4 regions of the Paenibacillus sepulcri genome follow, and region 4 is predicted to be linked to each of the others. Evidence: riboswitches for the same ligand, from Rfam matches in the RefSeq annotation. Region 4 holds a riboswitch; each other region holds the start of a gene.
The links. Region 4 has a riboswitch for cyclic di-AMP ahead of ACFOLF_RS24280 (hypothetical protein). Riboswitches for the same ligand answer to the same signal wherever they lie in the genome.
Positions count from the first base shown of each region.

Region 1: it holds a riboswitch for cyclic di-AMP, as region 4 does, so the genes downstream of both, ACFOLF_RS17775 (3D domain-containing protein) here and ACFOLF_RS24280 (hypothetical protein) in region 4, are expected to answer to the same signal.
Region 2: it holds a riboswitch for cyclic di-AMP, as region 4 does, so the genes downstream of both, ACFOLF_RS16995 (C40 family peptidase) here and ACFOLF_RS24280 (hypothetical protein) in region 4, are expected to answer to the same signal.
Region 3: it holds a riboswitch for cyclic di-AMP, as region 4 does, so the genes downstream of both, ACFOLF_RS11900 (APC family permease) here and ACFOLF_RS24280 (hypothetical protein) in region 4, are expected to answer to the same signal.

Region 1 covers NZ_JBHRUP010000001.1:4,009,162-4,017,152, forward strand. Annotated here, with positions in the region: gene purR (pur operon repressor) at 1-8, opposite strand, end outside; gene ispE (4-(cytidine 5'-diphospho)-2-C-methyl-D-erythritol kinase) at 92-946, opposite strand; partial or broken gene ACFOLF_RS17750 (small, acid-soluble spore protein, alpha/beta type) at 1,294-1,467, opposite strand; gene veg (biofilm formation stimulator Veg) at 1,647-1,919, opposite strand; gene yabG (sporulation peptidase YabG) at 2,070-2,951, opposite strand; gene rsmA (16S rRNA (adenine(1518)-N(6)/adenine(1519)-N(6))-dimethyltransferase RsmA) at 3,025-3,918, opposite strand; gene rnmV (ribonuclease M5) at 3,919-4,491, opposite strand; gene ACFOLF_RS17775 (3D domain-containing protein) at 4,622-5,770, opposite strand; cyclic di-AMP (ydaO/yuaA leader) riboswitch at 6,010-6,212, opposite strand; gene ACFOLF_RS17780 (TatD family hydrolase) at 6,385-7,164, opposite strand; gene ACFOLF_RS17785 (HD domain-containing protein) at 7,184-7,991, opposite strand, start outside.
Region 2 covers NZ_JBHRUP010000001.1:3,858,064-3,866,054, reverse strand. Annotated here, with positions in the region: gene ACFOLF_RS17000 (DEAD/DEAH box helicase) at 1-3,650, opposite strand, end outside; gene ACFOLF_RS16995 (C40 family peptidase) at 3,954-4,454, opposite strand; cyclic di-AMP (ydaO/yuaA leader) riboswitch at 4,460-4,613, opposite strand; gene ACFOLF_RS16990 (hypothetical protein) at 5,011-5,826, opposite strand; gene ACFOLF_RS16985 (M1 family metallopeptidase) at 5,892-7,898, opposite strand.
Region 3 covers NZ_JBHRUP010000001.1:2,658,752-2,666,742, forward strand. Annotated here, with positions in the region: gene ACFOLF_RS11885 (M50 family metallopeptidase) at 1-129, shown strand, start outside; gene ACFOLF_RS11890 (hypothetical protein) at 380-535, opposite strand; gene ACFOLF_RS11895 (hypothetical protein) at 661-1,224, shown strand; gene ACFOLF_RS11900 (APC family permease) at 1,288-3,105, opposite strand; cyclic di-AMP (ydaO/yuaA leader) riboswitch at 3,241-3,401, opposite strand; gene ACFOLF_RS11905 (polysaccharide deacetylase family protein) at 3,612-4,532, opposite strand; gene ACFOLF_RS11910 (MFS transporter) at 4,556-5,836, opposite strand; gene ACFOLF_RS11915 (hypothetical protein) at 6,159-6,680, opposite strand; gene ACFOLF_RS11920 (CobW family GTP-binding protein) at 6,797-7,840, opposite strand.
Region 4 covers NZ_JBHRUP010000001.1:5,525,600-5,533,590, forward strand. Annotated here, with positions in the region: gene ACFOLF_RS24250 (sulfatase-like hydrolase/transferase) at 1-246, shown strand, start outside; gene ACFOLF_RS24255 (interleukin-like EMT inducer domain-containing protein) at 243-1,193, shown strand; gene ACFOLF_RS24260 (interleukin-like EMT inducer domain-containing protein) at 1,183-2,874, shown strand; gene ACFOLF_RS24265 (PAS domain S-box protein) at 3,039-3,482, opposite strand; partial or broken gene ACFOLF_RS24270 (YitT family protein) at 3,747-4,453, opposite strand; gene ACFOLF_RS24275 (hypothetical protein) at 4,565-4,993, opposite strand; cyclic di-AMP (ydaO/yuaA leader) riboswitch at 5,001-5,165, opposite strand; cyclic di-AMP (ydaO/yuaA leader) riboswitch at 5,564-5,761, shown strand; cyclic di-AMP (ydaO/yuaA leader) riboswitch at 5,854-6,038, shown strand; gene ACFOLF_RS24280 (hypothetical protein) at 6,155-6,565, shown strand; gene kdpF (K(+)-transporting ATPase subunit F) at 6,686-6,763, shown strand; gene kdpA (potassium-transporting ATPase subunit KdpA) at 6,804-7,991, shown strand, end outside.

The sequences.
Region 1 (7,991 bases), 1.5 Mb from region 4:
TTCTTCACAGCATCGTCCCCCTCGCTAAATCCGAATATTATAATGATAATATATCATTTTTATACGGATTTAATCAAGAAAAACGTCTTTATCATGTCAGCATTCTTACCACGTAAACTTCTTTGCAGAAACCACGCAGACCATTATATATCCGTGATACTTTGGCTTCTTTGCTGACCAGGCCAAAAACTGTCGGACCGCTGCCCGACATCAAGACCCCGTCGGCACCCAACCGGTACATGATTTCCTTGAGCTGGAGCACCTCCGGATAGGCATGAAGCGTAACCGACTCCAGTACATTGCCGAGATTTGCGCATATATCGGAAAAGGAACCCCGCTCAATAGCCGATAACATCGCCGAGGTTGAAGGATGCTGCTTGAGCTCCGACGCCCGCAGCTTTCCGTATACGTCAGCCGTAGACACGTTGATCGGCGGCTTGGCAAGCACGACCCAGCATTGCGGCGGATTGCCGATCGGCTCCAGCTTCTCGCCACGGCCGCGCGCAACTGCCGTTCCTCCCGTCACACAGAACGGTACGTCCGAGCCCAGCTCCGCGCCAAGCGTGCATAGCTCGTCCTCAGAGATTCCGAGCTCCCAGAGCCTGTTCAAGCCCCTGAGCGCAGCCGCAGCGTCACTGCTGCCCCCTGCAAGCCCCGCAGCAACAGGGATCTTCTTGTCCAAATGGATATAAACCCCTCTTGAGACGTCATACCGGTCCTTGATCAATTTAGCCGCCTGGAAGGCAAGGTTCTTCTCGTCCAGCGGTATGTAGCCAGCCTGGCTCGAAATAATAATCGTATCCCTGGGAAGTTCTTCCATCTCCAGACGATCTGCCAGATCCACCATCGTCATAATCATTTCCACTTCATGGAAGCCATCGTCCCGTTTACGCAATACATCGAGCATCAGATTGATTTTAGCCGGCGCTTTTTCATAAATCTTCATTTGTGTCACCCGTTCGTTATATATAGAAAAATAGAATCTTTTTTTATATTCTAACAAAAGGCCATAAGAAAAGCTAAGATGTCCTTTGCGCGGCGTTTATGTCCGCTCAGGCATCTTAGCTTCTGGATAAAATATATCCGGTCATCCAAGGAGTTCATCTCCCGAAATCCAATCGGCTAATGGCGTGGTTGATATGGCTGACGCGACTGCATGGTCTGCACAAAAGCCGGCGAGAAAGAACTGCCTGCGCTTCTTTCCGGTTGTCCCTGCGGCACATAAACGGCGACTGGCGGCGTGGATGCTGTGAAGCGCTGCTGCACGTTTGGCGCGGCTTGAGGAGCGGTGAATTGTTTGGCGGCAGCCTCCTCAGCCAATTGAATTGCCCGTTTCACCATATTCCCGGCATCCTTGGCTTTAATGCCGCCCCAGCCTTCGCGCTGCACCGTATCGTAAAATCCAAGGTCCTTCGCCAGTTCATTCTTCAACTGCTCGCTCATAAAGCTTCGGCGTTTGCGGCTCATCCCAATAGAATCCTCCTTCGACCTGTAAGTTACCGTTAGTATGCTTGAATTTAAATTCTTCATGCACGCGGGCAAACAGGCTGTTTTTGGAGATTCGCTTGGGGTATGACGCTTAATGGACAGAAAAAAGAGTACGGACTTTTGAAGGGTCTCCGTACTCGATCAGGCTTGTTATTCTTTTATTGCATATACGTAATGCGAACTTGGCCATCATCGCTATCTACAGTCACTTCAACCGATTCAGTCAAAATATCTGCGTAGCTGTAGGAGACCCGCTTGAACGCATGCTGCTCCTCGTCAAGTTTGACAATGAATACAGAAGGGTAGATTTCTTCCAACACTCCGGTTCGTTCAATGGTCTTTCGTCGACCACCGTTTGCGCGAAGACGTATTTTGGAGCCGACATGGATTTCCAAACTGCGTTTGATCTCCATCAGTGCATTTTTAGCCATTGTCCACTACCACCTCTTTCCTTGTCCATTATAACTAAAAAGAGGTGGTTTGTCAAAAAATTATAATTATAACAGTGCGGCAAACAAATTGTCAATAATGAAAAGTCTAATTTTGGGCCGGATGCATAATATATTTTGCGAAGTGGAATATTATACGGTTGGCTTGATACCCGTCAATGTTTTGGGCTTGGGAAGTCCGACGCGGTATTTTCCTAACGTTTCAATCCCCCCCACGCCATCGATCCCGCTGATCGTGCCATGAATCACATCGGCAAGATTGACCGTCTCCCTGATGGACGTATAGCTCGCTTTGATGGCAACATAAACAGGATCCAGGGCATGAATAAGGATCCGGCCTGGTGAGCTTGCAAAATTGGCACCGGACTGCAGCAGAGCCTCATAATGGGACTGGCAGGCGCCGGCAACGATAATCAAGCCGTCACGGCTTTTCTCATACTCCCGCGCAATGCGCACTGCATTGCAGAAGTTCTGGGAGTTTTTGTAGCTGTTGATGCTCATCAACTCATGCTGCGGCGTATTTTTAAAAACCCCGTCATGGCCGGTAATTACAATAACATCCGGATTAAGCTGCGGCAGCAGACGCTGTACCAGCTCAGGCATCTGCGACTCATGCACATGCAGGCCATGTGCAGGAACCTTCATCTGCGTATATAGCTGCATGCTTTTCTTCATGTAATTGCCGTCTCCATCAAGATGGAGCACCTTGCCGGGCACTTCAAAGTAGGGCTGGCTTTCGTTTGTCGCCCTCCTCAACTCGCTTGCATTATGAATGACCAGCTTCTCCCGCTGCTCCTTCATGCGCCGCATCGATTCATTTACCTTAACGCGAACCTCTTTGGCCGCACCGGTGGATTCCGGATGGGAAACAACCGTCAAGTCGCGAATCGGAGCGTCTGCAAGCAGCCGGTAGTCCGTACCCTTCAGTATTGCTATTTCTGAGTCTAGAATGGCAACGCGAAAAAGGACGTCCCCGCCATACGATTTGCGGACGACCAGGTCCCCTTGCTTCATGGGCAAATCACCTCTTCGTCTATCCTATGGGCCAGCAACGTCAATGGTGCGTTTTTAAGCCGTCCGAAGATCTCTAGCTTGGCAGTCCGGCTTCCAGCAAAGCGTGGCTAAGGCGGGCAAACTCATCCAGCGACAGCGTCTCGCCGCGGCGTGCAGGAGCAATGCCGCAGCTCTCCAGAAGAGGTCCCAGAAGCTCCCTGTTCTCTTTGCCCACCAAAGCTGTCAGGTTATTATAGATTGTCTTGCGCCGCTGTGCGAAACTGCCCTGGACAGTACGGAAGAAATGGGCTTCATCCCTCACATCAACAGGAGGCTGCTTGCGCACCGTCAGCTTGATAACAGCGGAATCCACATTGGGCTGCGGGATGAATACCGTATGCGGCACGATGCAGACAAGCTCCGGCTCGCAATAATACTGAACCGCCACACTGAGACTGCCGTACTCTTTGCCGCCAGGCTTTGCAGCCATCCGCTCCGCCACTTCCTTCTGAATCATAACCACTATACGCTCAAGCGGCAGCTTTTCCTCAAGCAGCTTCATAAGAATCGGCGTTGTCACATAATAGGGCAGATTTGCCACTACACTGACTCCGCTTAACCCCGCAAAATGCTTCTCAATCAGCTCGCCCAGATTCAGCTTCAGCACATCTCCATGCACAACATGAACATTAGAGCGATCAGCGAGCACATCCCTTAGAATCGGAATAAGCCTGTTGTCGATTTCCACTGCGGCAACGCGCCCGGCCTGCTCGGCAAGCTGCTGGGTCAAGGCTCCGATGCCCGGCCCGATCTCCAGAGCTCCTTTTGTTTCGTCCAGCCCTGCTGCCGATACGATTTTTTCCAATATATTTTGATCAATCAGAAAATTTTGTCCCAGACTTTTTTTGAAGGAAAATCCGTATTTGGCAATGATGTCGCGTGTGCGTCTTGGCGAAGCTACATCCTCATGCACGTTTGGACCACTCATTCAAGACTTGCCCCTTTCGCTGCTCTCTTGCTCCATCGCTGTCAATGCCAGCTCAAATTCCTCGCGCGTAATTCGGAACATGGAGCAACGCTTAAAAAACTGCTTGCCGTTCGCATAGCCGATGCCGAGCAAATTGCCCATCTTTAGACGCCTCTCTGAAGCGTTCGCGTGCACAAGAAGACCTGCCCGCATAAGATCGTCCCAGGTGATCTCGGGCTGGCTTGTCCCTTCGCCGTTGCCCGCTTCCGTACGCACATTGGCGAGCGCTCTTCGAATCGCTTCGGGCGAGGCGTTCTCGACGCCGATATCCCCCTTGTAGCTTGCATCCTCCTGGGGGAGAAAAGCATGCTTGCAGCCGGGCACACGCTGCGCAACAATTTTACGGATGCGCTCCCCTGCATGATCCGGATCTGTAAATAAAATAACTCCGCGGCGCTGCTGTGCGAGCTCCACCCTGCGCAAAACATCCGCTCCGATAGCCGAACCGCCGGTTTCGATCGTTTCCGCTTCAACTGCCCGCTTGATGGCCACGGTATCGTCCTTGCCCTCAACTACGATTATTTCCTTAATCATGCCGTCCATCCATTCCCTTCAGACAAACATACAAAAGAAGAGGCAATCGCCCCTCCTTATAATGGCATATTTATGTTTAAAATACGATATGAATGAGGTAAACCCTTATTAAGGGAGTTAGGTCCCAAGGTTAAATTGCCTCCGGCTTATTCGGCCCGAGCACATAAACCGTGTATCCTCGTTTGAGACCAAACTTCTCAGCATAAGACTCACTTTCAAAATAAACATCGATTTTTTTGCCTTTGACGGCACTGCCCGTATCTTCCGCTCTGCGGAAACCGATACCCTCAATGTAGACCCACCAGCCGATAGGAATAACCTTCGGGTCAACCGCGATAGTTCTGCCCTCTTGAACCGTCGCACCTGATGCCGTTATCCCATATTGCGGATGACTCTTTGACTTGCCCGTTGATGAAACGCCCGCAGCATATGCAGTCAGCGTTACATTCTTCAATATCTGTTTAGGCTTCAGCTTGTCGCCCCGCTTGGTCGTTACTGTAGAAGAGCCCGCCTTCGCTGAGAGCGTAACTACATTCGTTTCCGGCTTCTTGGTACCCACCGCCACCACTTTATCGACCGACTCCGCTTTCGTCAGCTTGGTAACCATAGTCTGGGACACAAGCACCCCGTCCGCATATACGTTCTCAAACTGTTTGACTACTTTGCCTTCATTGCCGTTTTGAATAAGCTTCTGTTTGCCCTGCTCAAGCTTGGGGTCTTCCTTCTTCACGACCGAAAAGGGAACGGTATAAGCCTTCTCCGAAATTTTCTTCTCGATCCGTGTGACCGTGACACTCATGTTGGACTTTACTCTGTCCTCCAGGGCAGGCCAAACTTTATCTTGACTGCGTATCAGTATGTCCGATTGATCGATCACTGCCTTAACCGTTCTTTCTGTCGTGTACAACGTTCTTACCTTGCCGTCTGCCTTCACATGGACCGGTACCGCTTGGTCAATGACGATGCGGTCGCCGTCCTTTATTCCCCCGTTAAGAGGTAAGGACACCTTGTCATACTGCCCTATCGTGATGGCTTGTTCATCCAGTAGGCGTTGAAGGACCCATTGTTTTGTCGAAACAATGGTTTCTTGTCCGTTCACTACTACGGAGACGTGCTTGTCAGCCGTTCCGTACAACAACACCAGAAACATGAAAGTCATAGCGATTGAGATCAGAGCGCTCAGTAATATTAAACGCACGTTCTCATGCTTCCATCGCAATGCGAAAGACATGCTGGATGATCGTTTACCATGGGTATCCTTAAGCTGGAGTGCGCCCACTTCTTCGGTCCTCCTTCATAGCCCCGCCGCCTAGTTACATGATTGCCTTTGACGGTTCTATTGTTTTTGTTGGCGTGATTGCACGCCACTCCTCGTTCCAACCTCGACCTCCATGGTAAACCCTATGTCGTCTTTTTACGCAATATTCAAAATAAAAGAAGCCGACGACGACAGAGGATCTGTTTCGTGGCTTCCCAGATGACGACGGGACATGGATTAAATGCACGAGGTTGATCTCTCTTATAACACTATTACGCTGGCGAGGTTAGCTGTCGGATTCGGGCGAGAGAGTCGCCCTATTCATGGCTGGCATGTCTACCACATGCTTCCATAAAATTCACCCCAAGAAGAATTCAACATTTACTGCCCTTCGTCCGATACGAAGTGTATCAATGTTTGGTTCCCCCGCTCTCCGACTTCGGAGATTAAGCGATATTTTGGAAAAGGAATGCAAGTTTTGAAGCTCTGAGATGAATGATACCGCCTTTTGCTGCTCATTGTAAAGAAGAGATTAATCGCGATTTTAACGAATTTTAAGGAAAATCACGTGAAAAACTGCCAATTTACTGACTCAAAATTAGTTTTTTCACTCGAAATGTCTTGATTGCTGCCTCTTATAGCCCTTTTTCTTTAAAAGCAAAACAATTCTGAGCATTCTCTGTCGTAATTTTCGAGATTTCTTCTACAGATTTCCCTCTAATTTCGGCAACCGTTTCTGCTACAAGACGGACAAAAGCGGACTCGTTTCGTTTCCCCCTATAGGGGTGGGGAGCTAAATAAGGAGCATCGGTCTCGATCAAAATACGGTCAAGCGGCACCTGTGCAAGCACCTCTTTGGGAACACGCGCGTTCTTGAATGTGAGCGGTCCACCGAACGAAATATAGAAATTCATGTCAAGGCATTGTTTCGCCGTCTCCCAGCTGCCTGAGAAGCAGTGCATGACCCCGCCCACATCTTTGGCATTCTCCTCTTTCAGTATATGAAGCACGTCCTCATGCGCCTCCCGGTTATGAATCGAAATGGGCATCTTCTTCTGCCGCGCAAGTTGGATCTGCTCCCGGAAAACACGCTGCTGAACGTCCTTCGGAGACGTATCCCAGTGATAATCCAAGCCTATTTCGCCGATTCCGACAACCTTGGGATGATCGCAAAGCGATGCAATCCAGTCCAGGTCCCCGGGCAGCATATGAATGCTTTCAACAGGGTGCCAGCCTACAATCGCATAGATAAAATCATATTGCTCCGCCAGAGCCATTGTCGTGGGAATGGTCTCCCGGTCGAAGCCGATATTTATAATTCTCGAGATCCCGGCAGCACGGGCCCGTTCGATCACTTCCGCGCGGTCTTCGTCGAATTGTTTCGAATCCAGATGGGTATGCGTGTCGATTAACATAAGCAAGTTGATCTCCCTTCTATAATAAGAGCCCGAATCGTTCGCGGATATGCGGCGACAACAGATGGGCCGATTCAAGTAAAGGCTCTTCGGGGTAATACAGATGATATTTGCCCTGATGAATTCCGGTAATCGAGCGGATGATATCCGACTTTCTGGAGATTTCAGACAAGCGGTCATCCTGCCCCAGAAGCAGAATCGGCGGACGTTCATCCTTGTCCATGAAATCATGCCCCAGACGGTATACATCATACGGCATATCGTAGGGAAAGTCGATTTCCAGATGATAGTCCGGATTCAGACCGATCGATTGGAATTGTTCACGAATTTCCTGCCAAAGCTTTTCATCGGCATTGTCCATGGTTATGTATTTATATAGTTTTCGGTTTAGGAATCGGGTGCATAATTCTGCCAGCAGAGAATCCTCCTCCTTCAACCACTGCGTAAAGGCTGTTTGAGCCATGGCTTCGTCCAGCAGGAGATAGTTCTCCACATCCAGCGTACCTTCCATCAGATGCCGGAGCGGTTCGATCATCCATGAGAAAGCATACCCGCCCCCATAAAGCTCGCGCGCTCTGCGAAATATTTGTCGAAGTATAATTTCCGAGCTCCGGGTGACCGGGTGAAAATAAACCTGCCAATACATTTGGTAGCGGGACATCAGATAATCCTCAACGGCGTGCATTCCACTCTCTTTTACAACAATTCGTCCCTGATACGGCCTTAGAACGCGAAGAATGCGTTCCAGATCGAAGGTTCCGTAATTGACGCCTGTATAGTATGCATCGCGCAGCAGGTAATCCATACGGTCCGCGTCCATCTGGCTG
Region 2 (7,991 bases), 1.7 Mb from region 4:
AGGACTTCGCCGGATGCGCAGAGCAGATCCAGATCCTCCTTGCGGTAGCCCGTGATCCGGGCAGGGAAAATAATCGATTCCCAGTGCGATGCCGGCAGATAAAATCCCTGCAGCCGCTCAATAATAGTCCGCAGGCCGTCAATGCCGCTGAGCTGCGTCCCGGGCAAAGCATGCTGCAGCATCGACATATGCGCGCACCAGCGAATCGGATCGACGGGCTCCGCCTGCTTGCGAGCCTGCTCCATGGTCAGCCGGATCAGCCGTTTAGCCACGCTCCGGCTCGTCCAGATCCGCTCGTCCCTGTCAGCGGCGAAGGGGGCCTGCTCGATAAGATCCAGCCGGATCAGCGCCAGAATAACATGCTCGGCATCCGCTGCAGTGAGGGCCGGATACCGCCCGCGGAGCTCCTCCTCGGTGAAGGAGAGCCGGTGCTGGGCGAACCGTCCGGCAACGAAGGCAATCGAGCCGTCCGTCCCGGGAAAGCTCTCGTACATATCATTCTCGTCCGTACAGATATAACGGACTTCCCCGCCGAACGTCATGGTCATCACGCTGCCCGATTGCTGCAGAATGTTAAGCCAATCCGAACAATCCCCGCCAGCGCCCGCAATTGCTGCGATTTCCCCGAAAGAAAGATCCCCCCGCCATTTGAGCAGCGTGTACAGCTCGCTTGAGGAAGAGGGGATGAGATCCCCGCTTTCCAGCCGCTTGGCCTCATCGTCGGCAATCAGCGGATCGATGGCCCGGCGCACGGCATCCTCGCCGAACAGCTCGCCTGCAAGCGTCCTGCTGACGCTCATCAGCTGCAGCTGCGTAGCTTCGCTTAAGCCGTCGCCTTCATAGATTTGCGCATTCACGTATTCCCACAGGAACTGCGCGGCAAAAGGCGACGGGTTATTCGTTTCCTGCACCACGATATCCATATATCCCGTCGAGATGTCTGTGAGCAGCCGCTTCAGGCCGTTGATATCCAGGTACAGATGAAGGCATTCCCGCATCGCTTCCTGCAAATAAGGAAAATGCTCCGCGTACGGCAGGGATTGCTTCAGCAGCTCTTCGCTGCGAAGGCGCTTCTGCCACATTGGCGTCCGGGTAAAGCTGCGCGAGAGCAGCAGGGACGTCTCGGCTATACGCCGGAAGGCGATGGCCAGCAGCGGCGATCCGGCGATCGCTTCGGTCATGAGCGGCTCGATGCTCTCCGGCGTGATATGCCACAATGTCTTCAGCCAGGAGGCATCCCATTCCGGCAGCACCAGCTCGATTCCGTTGTCTTTGGCATTGCCGTACATCTTGTAAGGAAGCAGCCGCTTGAATTGATGTTCAATGGCAAGCAGCCAGGTCCGGTTGATCCGGCGGCCGAACGGATTGTGGATAATAACCCGCGTCTGGTTCATCAGATCGCGGTAATGCTCAATGACGATCCTGCGGTCAGTCGGCAGAGCCAGCGCCCGGTGCTGGGATTTGGCAAATCCGATGAGCTCTGCCGCAGCATTTGCATCGAGTCCGTACTCCGTATCCAGCCAGTGGATGGCCGCGATTTCCGATTCATCCGACGGGGGCTGATCCGTCCCGCCCCCGCCTGAATTCCCCGGCAAAGAAGCGGGCTGCACGCCGGTGTCCTCTTCGCCCCAATGCATGCGGGCCTCCAGCTCGCCCATGAATTGTCCCAGCTTTACGCCGAGCTCATAGCCCCGTCCCCCGGATTCCGCACGCCAGAAGGGAATTTCACTGAAGCGGTTCGGCGCTTCCCTTACATAAACCCGGTCGTTCTGGATGGAGCTGATCATCCATGAGGACGTGCCGAGCTGAAACACATCTCCAACACGGCTCTCGTGGATATATTCCTCGTCCAGCTCGCCCAGATGGACGCGGCTGTCCGCGTGGTGAACCGGATACGCGGAGCTTTGCGGAATCGTGCCCGCTCCGGTGATCGCGGCCATGGCGGTATTCGCCCGCTTGCTGAGCAGGCCGCGGCTGCGGTCCCAATCCATAAGCGGCTTGGCGAAGGGATAAAAGCCGGCCAGCACCTTCAGTGAAGCCTCCAGGCGCCCCATTGGAAACCCGCGGTAGCATTCGCTCCGCGAAATAAGCGCGTGGAGGCGGCTAACCTCCAGATCCTCCGCCGCGACCATCGCTGTAATCTGCTGGGAAAGCACATCAAGCGGCTCCTGCGGCAGTACGATCTCCTCGATATCACGGCGTGTGATATCGCGGCAGAGCACGGCGGATTCCGGCAGCTCGCTGCGGCCGCGGGCCAGGATGAAGCCGCGGCTCACATCGCCCACGGCATGGCCGGCGCGCCCGATCCGCTGAATGCCGGCCGCGGCCTGCTTCGGGGAATCGATCTGAATGACCAGCTCGACATGTCCGACATCGATGCCAAGCTCCAGGGACGAGGTGGCCACAAGGCAGCGCAGCTCGCCTGCCTTGAGCATGCCCTCGATCGTTAGCCTGCGCTCGCGCGCAAGGCTGCCGTGATGGGCGCGCGCCATCTCGTAGCCGGCGTGCTCGTTGAGCCGGAGCACAAGCCGCTCGCACAGCCGGCGGCTGTTGACGAAGATCAGCACAGACCGGGCGTCGTTCATTAACTGGAACACCCGGTCAACGATCGGCAGCCAGACGGCTTCGCGGGTCTTGGCCGGCTTGCTGAGATCGGGCATCGTAACCCGAAACTCAATGGACTTTGACATTCGGCTCAGGACGATCGTAACAGGCCGCTGACTGTAGCCAAGCGGGTGCGGGCGCTGCCCGGTCTCTGCACCTGCTCCGGCAGCGGGCGGCGGGGAGCCGCTATTTTGCACGGAATCCGGTAATGCAGGGTAGAGAGAACGTCCGTCCGTCATGCGCCCGGAGCTCGTATCCGCTTCCTGCGGGCTGACGGCTTCCTCCCGTCCGCCGGCCGCCCCAGGAGCGTCCACGGCTGGATGACCGGCCGCCGCATCGGCCCGCTGCTCCCAGCCTCCGAGGAAGCGGGCAACGCGTTCAAGCGGCTTTTGTGTCGCCGAGACTCCGATGCGCTGCACCGGCTTCGGGCATAACGCACTGAGCCGCTCCAGCGACAGGGATAAATGAGCTCCCCGCTTGTCTCCGGCCAGCCCGTGGATTTCATCCACAATGACCGTTTCCACCGTCTGCAGCATGCCGCGTCCTTTCTCGGAGGTAAGCAGGAGGTAGAACGATTCAGGGGTGGTAACCAGCACATCCGGCGGATTGCGCACCATTCTGGCGCGCTCGCTTGAGGACGTATCCCCGGTCCGCACGGCTGAGCGTACTCCCGGCCATGCGAGGGTCTCCGCTCTTTGATGCTCTTCATGGAAACGTTCAATAGCTTCCATAAAGCCGATGATATGGTACTGAATATCGTTATTAAGCGCCTTCAAGGGCGTAATATAAAGTGTGCGCACGCCTGGCTTCCAGCTGCTGCCCGGGGCCGTGGCGGCGATTTTGCCTACTGCGATTCCGTTCAGGCAGGGCAGCAGCGCCGCAAGTGTTTTACCGGAGCCGGTCGGTGCTGCGATGAGCGTATGATGATTGTCCATAATTGAAGCCCACGCGTCCAGCTGAATATCGGTCGGCTCGCCGAAGGCCTGCCGGAACCACCCCGCAAGAGTCGGATGAAACACCTGCAGCGCAGGGGAAAGCTCTGTCATCACCTAACAGCTCCTTTCATTCATACATCAAGGTTGGGATTGTGGTTATATTATACCCATTTTCCCTCTGATTGCGAGATTCGCCGGCACCCTCCGCACAACGCCCGGGTCTATCGGGTCCATTTTGACGGCATCCAGCATGCGCTGGACTGTTTGAATACCGGAACATACGGGGTATATATAAGAGCCGCTTCTTATTTCATACACCCAAATGAAAAAGCAAAAACCGCAGCAGCTTGTCCAATCGGACAAGCGTCTGCGGCTATGCATCAGCATTCGTTAGCGAATGCTCATTGACACTGATCAACCAGCGTCTTCGCTGTCAACCAATTCATCAGAAGGTTCGTCAGCGTATTTCTCGAATGTCTCAGGGCTCATTACGCGGCGGGCAGTAACATAGCGTTTAACGTAGTAAGAGTCACTGAGGCTGCTAATGGTAACGCCCTTGCTGGAGGAGGAATGAGCAAATTTGCCGTCTCCAACATAAATGCCGACGTGCGAAATGCCGCGACCATTCGTATTAAAGAATACGAGATCACCAGCAATCAAGTCGTCCTTGACTACTTTCTTGCCCAGCTTGGACTGAGCGGAGGATGAATGCGAGATCGAGACGCCGAGTTTGTCAAACACGTACATCGTAAATCCGGAGCAGTCAAATCCTTTGGTAGTCGTCCCTGCCGTGCGGTAAGGAGTGCCGATCACATCACTGATAACGCCGTCCATTTTGGAGTCTGCTAGTGCGCTCCCAACTTGGAATAAGAGTACCAATGCTAGACCGATGAGTAGTGCAGAAACTTTTTTCAAAAAATGTGACCCCTTCCGGTTGCCTGCGAGGTTAGCTGTGGGGTTCGGTTGAAGGCTCCCTATGATACCCTCTGACATTCGTTGCAGCAAATGTCGGGATCAATTCACCCAAGATGGTTCCCCCGCTTCTCATCCAAGAGAATTCGGCAATTTTTTCATGCTGGCATACTAATTCTGTTTTTTTAGCGAATCTCCTTCCAAATTCACAATTTGTTCACAAATTAGAATTATTAGAGTGAAACTTTTTGACAACTCGTCTCGTTATCTTATTGCAAAAAATGCGAAAGGGCCTTCCGGCATCTGCATGAGCCTTTTTTTTGTGGTCTAAACTTGAGTCTTAAGTCCATGCGGCAGTTGAACGCTTCCGATTTCACCCGCATTATCGACAATATCTGACTGCGCCTGTTTCTCTAATTCGCCTTTCAGATGTCATATTTTCAAAACAAAGAGGGACCAACCGCATCAAAACGGCTGATCCCTCTTTGATATTTTTAAGTTCTCACCGGCAACTGAACCGACTTCTGCCTGCTGCCTGTTTCGCTAGTAAGAGCGGTGGTCAGGTCTGCTTGGAATGCCATACTTCATATTGCGAGGCTACCGTCCACACTTTCATAACCGTACGAACCAGATGATAGCTTTGATGCAAAATGAGTGCAATCAACCCGGCCCAGAGCATGGAGGCCGAGGCCATGGTCAGACTGAGCGCCATTCCAATGGCCCACATTAGCAGCGAGATGCCGGCCAGCGGAATAAGATGCCGCACCCCGCCCCAGAATGAGCGAAGCGCGCCGTTTCCGGACACAACGCCGAACTGCATGGCGAGGAAGAGCAGGTGGAGCAGCGCCGCCCACACCAGCCAACCGCCGGCCCAGGGCCCGATCTTGTTGGCGATGTCCGCCAGACTGCCGCTGCTGAGCAGGGCATCAAGCGCTTTGGGCAGCAGCCATACGCCCGGAGCCAGCGTCAAGGCCGTTTCGATGCCGTATAGCAGTGCAATCGGCTTCCACGCCGTACGGATTCCTTTGATAAATCTTGTGCCGTTCTCATCCTGGGCATGATGCAGGGAATGGAACAGGCCGGCGTTCAGGAACGGGGTCAGGAGCATGCGCCCGAGCAGCAGACTTGCGAAGAGCCAGATATAGGGACGAATGAGATCGGTCTTGAGCAGCTGGAACTGCGCCTCCGTCAGGAAAAGCGCCACAGCTCCGTCCGAGGGTGCGCTGTCCGGGTAACGCTTCAGCAGCGGGACCATAATTCCTTCAACCGAACGGTAGAGGAAGAAGCCCCACAGCAGCTCATACAGGAACAACATAATAATGATGTAAAAATGCTTCATCGTCAGATGCCAGCCTTGCTTCACATGATGGTTCATGCAAGCCTTCACCTCCTTTTTTCTCCATTTGTTTGGCGGGTACCTGCCGGCTCCAGGTCGCCAGGCTACCAGGCAAGTGAAGTGAAGATCCCCTCCAGCAGCTTGGCAACGCCAATGCTCCAGCGCGTTTGTACCTTCTCCGGAAGCTCGGCTTTCATGAAATTGTTAATATGCTTGTTGTCGAGCACGTTCTCATTCTGTGGATCAATCGCTGCCCAAAGCAAAGGAGAGGAATGCACCAGCGTATATTGAATGTGCATCTGCGCCGCATCCCAAACCTTCGGCAGGGTCGTCCCGTCGGCAAACTGGAAAACAATCGGGACAGGTCCGTAGCTGCCACCATTCTTGCGGATCAGCACGGTTGACTCATATTTCACAGTGCCGTTTTCCTTCACAGGCTTGACCGCAATCGATTCAACCGAATAGTCGGACATCTGATTGCCGTAGACAAACTGGCTGAAATAATCGTTCCACTTGGTCTTGGTGACCTGCTCCACAACATGCTGGAAATCCGCCGTTGACGGATGCTTGAACTTGTATTTCTGGAAGTATGTCCGCATGATCTTGCTCATGATCTTCGGACCGACCTGTTTCTCGATGCCGAACAGGACAAGCTTGGCCCGCATGTACACATTTTCCGCATAATGATTATGGCTGTGGTAGGACCAGGAAAGCTGCTTCAGCGGTGCGGGATCGGTCATGTAGCTGGCTTCCACAGGAAGATTGGGAGCTACGCCGTATTCGCTCTCCATCACCTTGTCCTCGGAGTAGGAGGTGAAGCCTTCATCCAGCCAGGCTTCTTCGAATTCATTGGAGGCGACCATGCCGTACCAATATTGATGGCCGATCTCGTGAACGACGGTGCGCTCGAGATCGTAGCCGGGATTGTCCGTCTCGGCGGCGAACGAAGTGATCAAGGTCGGATATTCCATTCCTCCCGCTCCGTTGCCGCCTTTGGGAGGGACGACGATCGAGAGTGTGGAATAGGGATAAGCCCCGTACCACTGGGAATACTTGGCCAACGCTGATTTGGCGGCATGCATGTAGCGGTCCTTGAACTTGGCATGCAGCGGGTCGAGGTACAGCTTGATGCGGACACCGGGGACATTGTCGGTCGAGAACGGTTCTTCCGCATAGACAAAGTCGGGAGAGGCGCTCCAGCCGAAATCATGCACATCGTCCGCATAGAAGGAGAAGATTTTCCGGTTGTTGTCGGCTGCGGCAGGCTTCGTCTGGAATCCGGTTGCGGCAACCTTGTAGGAGGCGGGCACATTGATTTTTACGCTGTAAATGCCGAAGTCGCTGTAAAATTCAGAGTTGCCGTGGTACTGATGGGCATCCCAGCCTTCGGTCGTTCTCCCCCTGGTGCCTACCGTCTCATAGGCGGCAAGCTTCGGAAACCATTGGCCGGCCATAACGAAATCCCCCATGTAGCCCATCCGTGCAAAGACTTCCGGAAGCTTGACCTCGAAGGCCATTTTGAGGGTGACGCTTCTTCCGGGCGCTACCGGCTCGGGCAGGCGGAGCTTGGCCAATGTTTGGTCATTCGCATTGCCGTCATCGGGCTGCACATAATGAAGCCTTGGCAGAAGGCTGTCATTCTCGCTGGTGACCAGCGAATTGATCCGCATGTAGCCGAGGCTTGCTTCCGTGGCCTTGTCATTCCTGAGCTGGCCGCCGGATTCGCGCATGAACGTCGAGTCTTTGGACTGGAATGCGTTGGGGTACAGGTGAAAATACATCTCGGAAACCTGCTGTTTGCCCGGGTTTGTCCATGTGATCGTCTGCAGACCCTGCAGCGTATGCGTATCTTCCTGCAGCCGGACATCAATCTGGTATTCGACGACCCGCTTGCTGAGCGGCGCATCCGGCCCGGGCTGCACCACCGGGTCGGGTTCCGGCATATTGATGCGCGGCGGGGGTGTCTTGGGCGACGTATCTGTTTTGTCGGGGGCAAAAGCATACGTATATTGCGAAGCCCAGGCATCCCCGAATCCATACTGGGCACTCACGCCGAGCAGGACGGCAGCTATTGCAAGGAGCAGCAAACGTTTGGTGTGACGTGGCGTCATTGAACCATTCCCTCCCGTTGACAAGCATCTACAGCATGTATATGTTGGCTTTTCCCGGATTATTAGCTAAAATGGAATTAAAGTGTGGACAGG
Region 3 (7,991 bases), 2.9 Mb from region 4:
AGCCTCGGCAGAGTAACATTTATCCCGACAATCGTTTGGGCGCTCCTGTTCATGGCCTTCTCGCTGCTCTGCGCCAAAGGGTCGACAGGGCTTTTGTTCAAGCGCGGCTTCGGACAGAAGGCGGCTTGATAAGAAGAAACGGCTCGCCGTCCTTTTGGCGGCAAAGTTCGTTTATTCCTTAAAAATATCAGAAAAGTAGCGGCCATATTTTATGCTTTTGATATTTCAAGAAGAAACGGCTCGCCGTCCTTTTGGCAGCGCTTCTCCTCTGAACTTAAATAAATGTAAGCTGTATGAAACGCGATCAATTAATAAGTTTAGGAAAACGGAAAAGGGCCGCCAATTGGGCGGCTGAGGCGGGTTTCATCCAAAAAAATGATCAGAAAGCACAGAAAGCAGGCGTTTCGTTTTTGCGGTCGCCGAAAATATCAATATGATCAACATACACGGATACCGTTCTCAAACTGCAGCCCTTTACCCGCTGCCACAATTGAACCGGTTCAACCTCCAATAAGCGCTCGAACGGGATATCCAAATATTAACATCCCCGCCGCAGGTCCAGTAAGAAACCAACCTCGAGCATGTTTCGTCATACGGCGTTCTCCCGTACTCTTAAGATAACAGAAATGAAACATATAAGGGTACGGGGGAAAATGGATTATGAATGATCAGAAAACGATTTATGTCCTGATGACGGACACCGGAACACTTTTTACAAGAATGATTAAATTCGTCACGAAGGCGCCCCGCAATCACGCTTCCATCGCATTTGACTCCGACTTGAAGGATGTATACAGCTTTGGCCGCAAGCAGCCGCTTAATCCGCTATCCGGCGGATTCGTCAAAGAGGATATGAAGGGCAAGCTGTTCGGCAAAGCGGTCTGCGCCGTCTACAGCTGTACGATCAGCCGCTCCGCTTATGAGCGGATGCAGGCCTACATCCAAGCCATTGAAGCCAACAAGGAAAACTACAAATACAATCTGATCGGCCTGTTCGGCGTTATGCTGAATATGGAGTTCCAGCGCGAGAATGCTTACTTCTGCACCCAGTTTGTCGCCAAGGTGTTCGAGCATAGCGGACTTCCGATTGCCGACAAGCCGGCCTCGCTGGTCACTCCCGGCGATCTGGAAAATTCAGCAGCTCTGCAGCTGGAATTTCAGGGCGAGCTGGAGCGCTATATCCAGCGCCAATCTACTGCTAAGCAAGAGATGAAGACCGCCTGATGCTTGAGCTGCTATTCTATCAGCTGCATCGATATTCCAAAACAATGCGCATGGCAGGTTAGTTTACCGATTCAGATGATAGGGGACTGTCGTGATAACTACGTCCTTCTGGGCGAACAAATAAGCATGCAGCATCAAGCCTGTCTGGTTGTGAAGAATATACTGCCACCAATGCTTGGTTATGAACTGGGGAATGAGAATGGTAATATGATCGGTTTCCGCGCTTTTCCACTCGACCGTATCAATGAATTTCATGAGCGGCCTGATCACGCTGCGATAGCTGGACCGGAGCACGATGAGACGGACGCCGGGATTCCATTCCTCCCACTTTTTCTCCATCCGTTCAATATCTTCATCATCAAATCCCACATAAACGGCGACCACATTCTCCGTCAGCGACTTGGCGTAGCTCAGCGACTGCATGACAACGCGCGTTATGCCCGCTACCGGAACCACGATGGTGCTTCCTTTAATAACCGGTTTGTCCGCTTCCATGTTGATCCGCAATTGATCCGCCGTATTGCGGTAATGCTTGTTGATGCTCAGAAAGATCCAGATCACAACAGGCAGGAAGAGAAAGACCATCCAGACATGGCCGAACTTGGTGAAGATAAAAATCAGCGTAATGACCAGAGTGGTGAGCATGCCAATTGTATTGATGACTAATTTTATGATCCAGTTGGCTGGCTTCAGCTTAATCCACCTCACCATCATCCCCAGCTGGGATAACGTAAAGGGAATAAAGACACCTACCGCATACAGGGGAATGAGGCTCTCCGTATCGCCATGGAAAAGCACCACGAGCAGAGCGGACAAGATGCCCAGAATGATAATGCCATTGGAAAAGCCGAGTCGGTCGCCGCGCACCATAAACACATTCGGCATATATTTATCTTTGGCCAGCATGAACGCCAGAAGGGGGAAGGCCGAGTAGGCTGTATTGGCCGCCAGAAACAGAATCAGGGCAGTGACTCCCTGGATGATATAATAAATCACGCCTCTGCCGAAGGTGGAATCGGCGATCTGGGAGACTACGGTTTCCTTCGGATTCGGCGTAATGCCGTACCAGTAGGCGAGAAGGCTGATTCCCACAAACATAGCGCCCAGAATGGCGCCCATCATGATCAATGTGGCGGCGGCATTGCGATTGGCTGGCTGCTTGAAGTTCGGTATGGCGTTGGACACCGCCTCCACGCCGGTGAGCGCGGAACAGCCGGAGCTGAAGGCCTTCAGAAGCAGGAAAAGACTGATATTCGATACTGCGGCGCCGATTTCCGGAGGATGCGCGTCAACGCCTCCGAGCGCATACTTGATGATTCCCGAAATAATGAGTGCGAAAATCGCGAAGACAAACAAATAAACGGGCATGGCAAGCACGGACGCGGATTCCGTAATTCCGCGCAGGCTGATAATGGTCAAGAACAAAATCATGATGAGTGCAATCAGTACGCGATGATCATGCAAGGACGGAAAAGCCGATGTAATGGCATCAGTCCCGGCGGATGTGCTGACGGCGACAGTAAGAATGTAATCGACAAGCAGCGAGCCTCCGGCCAGCAGTCCGGTGCGGACGCCCAGATTGTCCTTGGCTACTACATAAGCCCCGCCTCCGGCGGGATAAGCGAAGATCGTTTGCCTGTATGACAAAATCAGAATCAGGAGAAGACCCAGCACGGCAAGCGAGATGGGGATGGAATACCATACCGCCGCGAAGCCCGCAGCCATCAGAACGATCAGAATTTGCTCCGTCCCGTAAGCGACTGAAGAGAGCGCATCCGAGGACAATACCGCAAGCGCTTTAAGTTTGGTCAGCCTTTCCCCTTCAATTTCCGCACTTTTCATTGGACGTCCGATTAATAACCGTTTGAATCTGCCTACCACTGTGACTTCCCCTTTTAGCTGCATTTTGTTGTGAAGCAAATGATCCTATCCCTTATTTCAAGCATAAAAAAAGCCGCAGAAAGTTAGGAGCTTTCCGCGGCTTTATCCATAATTGAACATGGTTAAAACAACGATAATTCCTCTTCCGTACGCTTACGAGGTTAGCTGTCGGATTCGGGCGCGAGAGTCGCCCTACACCTTGGCTTGCGCCAGGTGATTCACCCCTGAGACCAGATCAACTGCATCTGCCTCCATGGTTCCCCCGTTTCTGTTTCAGAACTCAGCGATTAAGGATTTCTATGAAATTGAAACTCTTTTCCGCGACTTGCTGCTTCACTTACTGAATATTACTCCTTCACTTATTTGTTGTACAGCAACGGAAACTGGAGAATATTTTAGCTCATTACCCTATATAGCGATATAAACGCTTACATAGATCCTATCCTCTTCCTATCAACCTTTTTCGCAGGATATCTTCATTTATGACCTATTATGTTTCCTACCCATTATTTTTGTCTGGTCATAAGCGATCTCAACAGCACAGCCGCGGATTTGAGCCTTGGCTTTTTTCTGTACTTGCGCACATCATCGTAAGTCGCCAGGGCAACCTTGGCATCCCTCAGCGCATAAGCGAAATCATCCCCCTGCATCAGCTTGTATTCCCATACCCGCTTCTCCCAGGATGGAACAAGGGCGCTCATATGCTCGTCCTCGGCTGCCGGATGAATATAAGTCTCGCAGATTCCCTCGGGAAGATCGTAGAGCTTTGCCAGCATCATTTGCTTGAAGCTCTCATAGGTTTCCCCTTCTTCCACGCCATACGTATGGCTCAGCAGATAATCCGGTATCGGCACGCCGAGCGTATCCGCAAGATGGACCACCTTGCGCAGTGCCTGCTCCGCCCCCGGAATGGACGCCAGAAACTTGTCCCGGGGATCGATCCAGCGGAACAGACGGAATGGCAGGCCGCGCCGGGAGCACTGCCACAGCACCTGCGGCAGATAGCTTCTGCCTGTCGCCAGCCCATAGAGACTTCCCATATGATTATCCGCATGGGAGACCGTCAGACCCGCCTGCTTCACCGCCTGGAACTGTGCCTGCATTTCCCGTACAACCGCCTTCGGATCGGACTGCCGCTCGAAAGCTTCGATGGTGGCGTGCATGCGCCCGTCCGGGCCCTCCAGCGACGGATCGCCGGTCAGGCTTTTCCAGGGCAAAGCGGCAATCTCGCTTGTTAGCGTCAGATGCAGCCCGATATTCGCAGCCTTCTGCTTACGGCACCACGCTGCCGCCTGCTCAAAGGCCGAAGCAGGCGGCATAATCGTTGCCGATGATACCTTCCGCTCCTCCAGCAAATACATAATAGCTTGATTGGCGGCCTCGCTCTGCCCAAAATCATCCGCATTCAAAATTAAATATTTCTCCATCTGCCGCACCTCCAATACTTTATTCAATCCTGACTTTTCGGAAATGGCTTCAGAAAAAACGAGAGAATCAAGGAAACGCTCAGTAAACAAAATGGGACAACACAGACCAGGACGCGAAAGGTCAAATCAGGATTCGGTCCGGGTTCGTCGCCGCTTACATAGCCAAAGAGCATGCCGATGGTCCAGAACGCCAAGGCCGAGATCAGACCGCTGGAGCGGGTGATGAATCCGCTGACGGCCGTATACACGCCTTCCCTGCGCTGGCCGGTTCTGGCCGTATCCAGATCGATGATGCGGCTGTTCAGCACAGGCGGAGTAACCAGATACCCAGCCAGTCCGAAGCCGACAATAATCCCGAATACAATCCCGCTGGCAAGTCCCTGACCGAACCACAGCGGTATGACGGACAAGGCATAAACAGCGAGAGAAACCCTCCAGCCGTTATGGGAACCAAGCTTGTTAACGATCCAGTACCAGACGACCACAAGGGGAATAACCGATACAAATATCGATGCCAACAGCAGGGAAACCTGGGATTCGGGAATGCGGAGCGTATATTTGGCGTAAAAAGGGATCATCGAGCTGAGCAGCCCGTTCACCGTCTGGGCGAACGAATTGGCAATGTTGAATATCCAGAACTCCTTGTTCTTCAACGTCTCGCGGAAGGATTCGATCAAACCAAGCCTGGGCTCGGAAACTTCCGTTTTCCCTTCCTGCACGCTCATCACGCACAAGAGCATGAATATCCCGAAAACCACGGCATAGATAAGCGCCATATAGCCAAAGCCGAAGGCCTCGAATACGAGAGGCGTAAGCGCCGATCCGATAAGGATTGCCACAATCTGAAAGCCCTGCTGGATTGCCGAAGCCTTGGCCCGCAATCGGCTGCCCCGGAACAGCTCCGGGAAGAGAGCGCCGTAATTCACCCAGAGAATCGTAGCAACCCCTTCATAGAGAATAAGCGAAACGAGGAACCAAAGGAAGAGGTTCATATTCCCCAATCCCTGCGGCACAGCGAAAACCATGACAAATGAAGCCATAAAAAAAGGAATGGCCGAATAAATCCAGGGCTTGCGCCGGCCGAAACGCGTTCTGGTGCGATCCGACAGATAGCCGGCTATCGGCTGATTCACCGCGTCCCATATTAAATAGATGGTCCGGGCCAGCGTAGCAAGCCCCACTCCAAGACCCAGCTTTTCTACATAAAAATAGCTGTAAAAAGAATTGAAGGCCTGGCTTGGAATCATCAAAGCAAACATGCCAAGCGCATACGTGAATGGAGAATTAAGCCATTTTCTGTTCATCCCAAACCTGCCCCTGTTATCAATATATGAATTTCCATTCTGGAAACTTCTGTTATATTCATTCTCTTAGCGGGTTTGGTATTCCTTCTGAACGGCTGAGATTACGTGACAGGCATGCAGGCAATAAACGAAGCAAGGATGAGGCCCGGATTGCTCAAGAAATCCATCCAGCCCACAGGAAGAAACAGCTGTCGCGGTTCTTTTGGCGGCGCAGTTCGCTTCTTCCATTAGACCTTATATATACTTACAGGAGAGAAACTTATATATGCTATAAGGTAAATAAAAGCGCCCGGATTGCTCCAGGCGCTTCATTACTGTTTACTTACTCGGCTGTCTTAAGCTTGTTAGGTTCAGGAGCCTCTGAACTAGTGCCGTGCTCCTGCTTCTCATGTTTATCCTTGCAGCGCTCGCGGATTTCCTGGCGGAGCTGCCTGGCGTCCTTGCCTTCCGTGGCAATGCCCAGCTTCTTGGCAAATGCCTGCAGCTTCGCCAGATGCTTCGCCTTCTGTTCCGTCTCAAACCGTTTCCACTTGGCTTCGTCCGCCTTGCGGGCAGCTTTGAGCTCCTCGCGCAGCTGATCGGCATCCTTGCCTGCGGTCTCAATACCAAAATACCGGGCGGCTTCGGTCAGCCTTCTCATCCGGTGCTTCTCTCGGTCACTCTCGCTGTATTTCCGGTGATCATGACCGTTGCTCCACTGCTCGTTTTTCCCGTTTTGCTCCTGCGAAGAGGAAGTGCTGAGCGGCGGTGTCAAGTCCGCAGCCTGGGCGAATGACGGCAAAGCCGCCGCCAGAATCATGCCGGCCGCTGCTGTTGCGATCCATTTGCTGTTCCACGCTATCATCGTTTCTGTCAGCTCCTTATGAAGTTGGGTTGTCTATCACCTGGATAGTTTGTCCAACTTTACAGAGCTATAGTCAACTTTTTCCAAAGATCAGGGCATGGACCCAAGCTTCTTCCTCACTGCAGCTGTGCGAGCTCCTGCGCAAGCAAGCTCCTGGAGAAATGCTCCCCGATAAATACAGCCACATCATTTACTTTGCCCTGCGGCGTAATCCGCGTAAATTCCAGCTCCCGGTACGCATATTGAAATAAGAAGCGGCTGTTCGTGTCCGAGAAGGTAACAATACCCTTGGCCCTGTAAACCTCCTGCGGAAGCCTTGAGATAAGCTCTTCAAAGGAGTGGCTGTCGACCGGTCCCGCAAAATAATGGGTGAAGGACATCACATGCGCGTGTGATGCGTGAGCCTCTTGGGACTCGTCATCATGCGAATGGGAATGCTGCACACCTTCATGATCATGCCCTTCAAGCCTGCAGTTTGCCCCGCAGACATGCTTCCCGTGCAGCTGCCTGTACTCCGCGTCCGTGTGGTCCTTGGGCGACAGATCGAACATGTTCAGCTCGGTCATGCAGCGTACCGTCATGGTCAGCGGCGCATAGCCGTTAAGCTCGCGGATGAGCTGCTGGACCTCAATCAGCTCTTCGGGATTCAGCTTGTCGGCCTTGTTCACGATCAAATCGGTCGCGCAGCGGATCTGATCCTGCATCAGCTTGTAGGTTCTGCCGCCCCGCCGGCTGCGTACCAGCAGTTCCGGCCCGTCGACGACAGTCGCAATTGTCTGCAAATCGACCCGAATGAACAAAGCCGCTTCCGTCACCGCGTCGATGATTTCCATTGGATTGGCTGCCCCCGTCGATTCGATCAGCACCACATCGGGCTGATGCTCCTCAATCAACTGCTTCAGCTCGAGGCCCAGATCGCCTCTGATCGTACAGCAGATGCAGCCCCCGAGCATCTCCGCCATGGGCACATCATCGTCAATGAACTGACCGTCGAGGTTCACGTCTCCAAGCTCGTTCATAACAATAGCTGCTTTAATATCAGCTGCTTTATAGTAATCGATCACCCGATTCAACAGCGTTGTCTTGCCGCTGCCGAGAAAGCCGGAGATCAGATGGATCGGAATCTTGTTTTGCTCATGGTGATGCCCGTTTATTGTCATAGCCGTTCATCCTTCCTCACTTGTCTAAAAAGAATTATATCGTAATTGTTACGTATATAACAGATGGCCGCTCAATAAATTCGCTAGTCGGCAAGCATGAATGTCTGCAAGAATAATTGACGGACGTTGAGGGGAAAATGAGGTTGCATTA
Region 4 (7,991 bases):
GGAATAATGCTGCCTTTTGATCTTAAGGTAACAAGCAAAGGCGCTTTAGTTGGGAATTCATCTGAAATTATGATTAATCAGTTATCGTACAGCCGCAATCAGAGGGGGCTGAATATGGCAGTGGTGGACATGACAAATGGTAAGGTTCTGGAAATACTTAGAACGGATACATGCATAATGACAAATATCGATAATCATATGTACGTCGCCACCAAAGAAGGCCTTTCGCAGGAGGTAGCCCCTTGAGTATCCTTTGGCTTCAATGTCTGGCTGTCATTTTGCTTATTGGTTGGATTAATATTCTTTTTCTCATGAAAGATTTTGGGGGAATTATCCGATCCCAGGATATGAATCCCGTTCATGAGGAGGCTGACATTGAAGACAGTTTCAATTCGGAGAGAAGCAGAGAATCTCAAACTCCGGTCCAGACAGACCCATTCTCGAGATGGGAAGAGCTGCTGTTGAATAACAACGACCCATGCAAAATTATTATTGAGAGCCCGTTATGGGATAAATTTCGCTCTGAATACCAAGCCTTCGCGAAGCTATGCGAAGAAAAAAATGCTTTGGTTAAAAAAATAGATACGTTATGGAAGGAAGCTGTCCTTCCGCCGGCTGTCTATTTTGATGATCCTGCATTCATGTCTGATTTGTGGGACAAGAATTATAACATTGAACTCGTTAAGGGCAGAAGTTTAATAGAATTGTTGAAAGAGGTGCAGCCGTTCTCGCTGATAATCCTCTCTGTCAAAGACGATGGAACTCAGTCTTTGAACCACAAGTGGCAGGAGCAGCTCTCCGAACTTGGCGTGCATGCATTGACCAGAGAACACTTAAGGTACGGCTATGTGAACATAATTTGGAAAACTGTGGATCATATGTATACCAGTCTGTACGAGGAGCTTTCATTGAACCGTTTGGCTATACAGTTAAAAAAAGGAGACAAAATAAAGGATCATATTATATCAGCTGATTTGGATATCGTAAGTGCTGGTTTTGACAGCGGCAATTTCTCGAGCATCAAAATAGATGGGCAAGAGTTTTCACCCAATCTTCGGGGGATTAATATCGTCGTTTATGACGCCATTGATTCCAGTGTCGAAGCTGTCCATAGAGCAGATACATTTGTCACCATATTCGACGACAAAACAATCTATCGCGCATATACGGAGGTGAAAATAAATGCTCTATAAACTGGATGATTTAGCATTGCTGAACAAAGGGAGCATTTATGTTCCTTTCTCAGGAATCCAGGCTGAGAACCGATTGAGCCAAATTGAAAAAAATATACATATAGCGTATTCGGCATTGATACACCGGCAGCATGGTATTTGGATGAAACTATTTTCCAATATTGATCTGGATAAAAATGATGCGTGCATTTATTTTCATGCGAGTTCTTACATCCCCAATCTTAGAAAGCATGGCTACAGAGTGGATGCAATAAGCGGGCTATATTTATTGGATTTCTTGAAAAATGTTGAAGAAGACGCTTTTGTGGTCATTTCAGTCAAAGATGAAGGCAGCCAACAAATGACCGGAACGGTAACCGAAGAACTGCGGAAGCTTGGCATTACATCGTGGGATGCATCAAACCTCAGGCAAAGTTTTATTTGGGCCGCCCGGAAAAAGGACTCGTTCACATATGAAGTGCTGCATGAAGAATGCTCAGCTGGTGATCTAAACTGGGAGTCATTTTTTGAAGATACACCAGTATCGGTTATGAGCGGCGGAGCTTTATCAAGCAATTTAAGCAGCATCCGGCTGAATGATCAGGAATGGAGCATAAACGAACGTGGGTTTAATATTGTTGTTTATCATTCTTCCTCAGGAATTGAAGCCATTAATTTTGATACCTTCACCACGCTCCATGCCCAAGGCAGTCTATTTAAGGCGCAGCCGTCGATAGAGAAGACAGCGTCCAATATATTTGTGGCAGTCAGCCATGCAGGCGGACGAATTGACGGCGTGAATTATACGAATTGTAAAGAAGCGTTGGAGCAAAGCTACAGTATGAGAGGACACAGGGTTTTTGAGATCGATTTGGAGCTGACGTCGGATGGGGAATTGGTGGCCAGGCATGATTGGAATTCTTTATTGTATCAGGTATTGCGGCAGCAGCCCCCGGAAGATATGAAGGAAGGCGAGCCGCTAAGCTTAAATCAATTTACAAGTCTAAAGATTCTTAACCAATATACCCCTTTAACCATAGCGGATATTTTTCAATTCCTAACTGATCATCCGGATGCCTATGTCATTACAGACTCCAAATACACAAACCCGGAGATTGTTGAGAAGCAGTTCATTAGACTAGTGAATGCCGCGGCGTCTTATGGCTATGGATTATTACTGCGCGTTATCCCCCAACTGTATACGGAAGAAATGTATTCTATATGCGAGAAAATTTTTCCTTTCCCGCAGTACGTGTATACTTTATATCAAACCTTGGCAAGTGATGAAGAAATTATTACCTTCTTGCTAGAAAAGAATATCCGGTTTGTCACGATGTCACAGGAGCGTTTCAAACCATCATTTGTCTCGAAGCTGAAAAAACTTGGCTCTTCGGTGCTTATTCATACGATTAATGATCTCTCAGCGGTCAGTGAGTACGTTCGGATGAACGTGGATGGTTTCTATACGGATAATCTGACTGCTTCAGAAATTGATAAAGAAGTATTCAGCTACCGGATAGAATTGGATACCAGACGTCAAGTATTGGCTGAGTTTCTTAAAGATAAATATAAAATACCAGAGGAAGAAAGCAGGAAACGATTGGATTTGGTGGATGCTGAGAACTTGACCAAGGTTACAGAACGTTTATTCCAGTCTCAAACTGTAGATGATGTTCATGATATCTGGCACACCTACGGTTAATCGACCGCCAGACAACATGAATGAAATAACCGGCAAGAGGTCGCCGCTGCGGCCTCCTGCTGTTCCACCGGTTTACCTTATCCCCTGGATCAGGTTTTGCGAAAGCAGGGAATTGATCGAGTCTCTTCCAGCATTCGCTCGGAATCTTTGCTCCATGATGTCCCTTATAATTCCGCGATAGCCCACAGGGCTCCCGTCCGCCGCTTCTCGTATAAGTACGATCGAGCCTTCAACGGACCTGCGGGTACCATCCTTGAGAATAACATCCCATTCGACGCAGTGGACCGCGGTTCCTGTATGATGCACCCATTGGTACGTTTGCTTGTCTTCCGGGCATCTTCCTTGCTCATAAAATCGGTGAAGCGCTTCTCATGCAATTCAACTTCGGAAACTCCCAGAATTTTGACCAGCGCGTGATTGAAAAAGGAAAAATGGCCGGACTCGTTCATCTCGTAGTAGCCGTCTTGAATGCTTTCCAGCGTGGAGCGGATTTTGATCTCTTCATGCGCCCATTGTGCCGCGTCTGACCGTCGGACAGCCTCCAGATTGCGCTGAATCAGCAGATAGAGGGAGCAAGCCGTTATGATAATGGCTGCTGCGCCAAACAGTCAGGGAGGCCTAATTGAAGCAAGCAGGCGAGGAGCAGATAAACGACCGCGATTTTAAGTGAAATTAGTTTTCCCGCTGTGTTATTTTGTATGTGTTCGGTTTTATGCATGCGTAAGTTCTCCAGTTCTATATGTTGTCTACAGGATATTCAAGAGGAGATCAATGACTTTAATGCCGATGAAAGGCAGGATGACGCCTCCCCGCTCCATAAATCATCAGGTTGCGGAACAAGAGCTGGTTGGCTATTTACGCTATTTATGCTGCTATTCCCGCTCGAAGCCTTGTCCCAAAACATCATGCACATTGCTGATGATAATAAACGCGTGGGGATCGGCCTCTTTCACAGCATCCTTCAAACGCCCGATTTCCTGCCTGGAAACAATGCAGTGCACGAGCTCTTTATGTTCAAAAGAAAAACCGCCTCTAGCGGGAATGAGAGTCGAACCCCGCTCCAACTCCCGGGTAATCGCTTCGCAAACGGCTTGCCCTTTATGGGTAATATTCGAAAAGGCTCTGGCTTCATAGGCCCCTTCCGAAAGCAATGATATCGATACCGCCGGTCGTTTCGCAAATCTGAATACGATGCCAAGCCCGAATCCGATCATAGCCGGCATATAAGGTAACGAGAAAATAATACTCCGGATTGACAAACGGCACAATCCAGCCACGGTCAATCACAAACTCCATCAACCATAAGAACAACGATAAGGAAAGCGTGCCGTATATCGTAAAGATCATTCGCCGATGCCTCATATTTCTCCAGCCGAGCAGCAGCAGCGGGATATTTATGAGCAACGTAGTGACCGAAGGGGGCAGCGAAAAAGCATACAGCAGCAGGAGGGAGATCCCGGTAAGCCCCCCTCCATCAGCTTGTTGGGAATGATAAATAATGCAGGCCGAATGCGAAAATAGCCGCGCCCAGCATAATAGCGGCAAGCTGTCTGAGGGGAAACACCTGTTTGTTGATCATCACGATCTTAGTACCTCCGGAAGAATCCTCTGACTATAGGGCATAGAAAATAAGCCCGAAGAGCACAGAAACTCTCCGGGCTTCCCTACAATATAAAAAGAGGTTTGAATGCTAGAACAAACTAATATAAGAAGATGCACGGTCAAACAATACGGTTTTTGTCGCTGACTGATTATGACCGGGATTGCTTTTCAACTGCTCCAGAGCTGAGGAGACCAGTACACTTTGAATGGTATCTTCATGGTAATGCTGCAATAACCAAGCGAGATTATGAGGCTCCCTGGAATCCATGATGTCTCGGAAACGGTTGGACCATGTAATCCAGTCCGCGGGCTTTTGCCAATTTTCCAGCACCATATCGCTCCATGCTTGTCCGGCGTTTGTGGTCAGAAACAGGATGACCTGATAACGGGTCATTTTGTTTTCATTGAGGGCCACAATAAACAGCTCCATCCTTTTGACTTGAACGATCTGCAGGCGGAGTTCCGGTTCAGGCAGCGGGTCAGCTTTGGGCAGTGGGTCAACGGTTTGAACAGACATCTTTAAATTCTCTCCCTTTTTTCGCTTACGAGGTTAGCTGTCGGATTCGGACGAGAGAGCCGCCCTGCCAGAGCCGTCAGGCATCCGGATTCACCCCTTGAACGCCAGAAGTGTCAGACGCTCACATGGTTCCCCCGCTGCTTCCTTTGGAAGCACTCAGCGAATAAATGATAGCCGTAACAGGCTTGCCATTTATCATATTCCGTTCCTTTTCTTCTGTAAAATGATCCGCAGCCTGTTAAACACTTCATAACGCCATATTTTTCATTTAAAGTGAAAATAAGCGGCTAAAACCAGTCATTTTGCGCAATTACTCGTTCCCTCTTCATGTTGCTAATACGCTGCCCCAATCTTCATATAAGCTCCCGAAGGGCCTGGTTTCATTTTAAGCGGAGATAAAGAAAAACGGCGAAATACCGCGATATACAGAGCATAAAGAAGCATTGATCCTCTGAAAGCGCTTGAAAATATGTCCAGCGGCGTTATTTGTGCCCATAGCTGTTCTGGACATGCTTTACACGCCGTACGGCTGGGAGTATGATTCATATCGTGCTTAACAGCATATATCCATTTTTTTGATCGCTGAGTTTCCGCCTTCGGGTGGAAAGCGGGGGAACCATAGAGGCGTTGTTGGTATCCGATGTGAGAGTCGGATCGTACAGCGCAGGGGTGAATCGTTGCAGGAGTGTCATGAAACTCATGCAGCGTAGGGCGACTCTCACCGCCCGAATCCGACAGCTAACCTCGTAAGCGCAGGTGGAGAGAGGAATGGTGAACGAAGTGATCGATTAAATTCGACCGCAGAGCGTCACGTGCCTCTGCGGTTTTTTGTTGTATAGATTTTTGTATAAATCTTGAATTTGTTTCATTCGCTGAATATTGCGCAGCAGCTGCAGTAACGGGGGAACCAACGACCGTCCTCGTCCATCGGGACGAAGGCGACGGTCACGGGGTGAATCATCCGGCATTCCAAAATGCCGGGCGTAGGGCTACTCTCATGCCCGAATCCGACAGCTAACCTCGTAAGCGTACCGGGAGAGGCAACACTTATCGCGAGCGATCAGGACGTTTGTCATGGTCAAAGAAGCCGCAGGTAAAGGTTACTCTTTTCCTAAGGCTTCTTTTTTGTTGCCTTCTTCCCTGAATTTGGAGGAGAAAAGTATGGAACAACGGCCCATATTGGTGGCTGCATCGACTGAGGCAGGGAGAAAATTCGTACGGCTGCTGCTCTACAAACAGCAGCCTGTGGTCGCCCTCACGAATAATAGGAGGGAAGAAAAGCTGCTGCGGGAACTGGGCGTTAATGAAATTATACGAGTGAACACGACCCGCAGCAAAGCGGGAGCGGCTCCCCAATTTTCGATCGGACGCGTTTATATTTTTGAGTCGAGCCTGCCGCTCAGCTGTCAGTATCTGCAGCTCATGGCCAACTGGTCCTGCCAGGAGATTACCGTTATTACGACGGTATGGCATCCCGAGGTTATTTATAAAAAGCTCGGGGCTGCCTATATTGTGCGCACGCAATCCGGAGATGTCGGGTTCTTGCTCAGCCGCCTGAATGATCAACCATAAAGGGAGTGCTGTTATGTTGGATGTATGGATGATTTTGACTTTGATCGCCTCTTTCCTTGTTATCGCCGGATTCTTGGTCTGGTGCGACAAATCGATCGACGAGACGGAGGGAGAACGCTTATGACGCTGGTATTGATTTTTACAGGCGCGTTGCTGATCTACCTGGTGTATGCCCTGCTTCATCCCGAGAAATTTTAAATGAGCTTGAGAGTCGATTAAGCCCCAAGGAGGAACGGCTATGGACATATTGCAAATTATTATTGTGATCGGCGTTCTGATGCTGATCGCCAAACCGCTCGGGAATTATTTGTATCATGTATTCTCGAACGAACCTAACCGCACAGACAAGGTGTTCGGTCCGGTGGAGAAAGTGATTTATATGATCATGGGGCTGAAGAACAGGGCGGGGATGAGCTGGAAGAAGTACGCCATCAGCTTCGTTACCATCAACTTCATATTCGTAGCCATCAGCTATGTGCTGCTTCGGGTGCAGAGCGGGCTGCCGCTAAATCCGAACGGAATCGGCGATATGGAGCCCACGCTCATTATGAATACGATAATCAGCTTTATGACCAATACGAACCTGCAGCATTACAGCGGTGAAAGCGGGCTGTCGTATTTCACGCAAATGGCGGTCATCATGATGATGATGTTCACGTCGGCGGCGACCGGCTTCTCGGTTGCAGTCGCATTCGTGAGAGGAATCACAAGCAAAGGAAAAACGGTAGGTAACTTCTTCGAGGACTTCGTCAAAGCGCACACACGGGTCTTTTTCCCGCTGGCGATCATCGTCACCCTGGTGCTGGTCGCCCTGCAGGTGCCGCAGACGCTTGATCCTACCTTGTCCGTAACCACTCTGGAAGGCGCGACCCAGCAGATCGCAATCGGACCTGTAGCTTCATTGGAATCGATCAAGCATCTGGGCACCAACGGAGGCGGGTTCTTCGGCGTCAACTCGGCGCATCCGTTCGAGAACCCGAGACCACTTACGAATGTCATCGAGATTTTGTCGATGTGGGTGCTGGCTGCGGCGCTGCCTTTCATGTACGGCAGATTCGCAAAAAGCCACAAGCAGGGCTGGGTTATTTTCTCGGCCATGATGATCCTGTTCCTTGTATTCCTCTCTGTCGTCTATTCGGCTGAGAAAAGCGGGAACCCTGTCATGAACGGGCTTGGCATTGATGCTTCACAGGGCAGCATGGAAGGTAAAGAAGTACGCTTCGGGATTGCCCAGTCGTCCCTGTTCACAGCGGTTACGACGGCGGCGACAACGGGATCGGTCAATAACATGCACGATACGCTCACACCGATAGGCGGTCTTGTACCGCTTGCAGAGATGATGCTTAACGTCGTATTCGGCGGTAAAGGCGTGGGGCTGGTCAATATGCTGATGTATGCCATTCTTGCCGTATTCATCTGCGGTCTG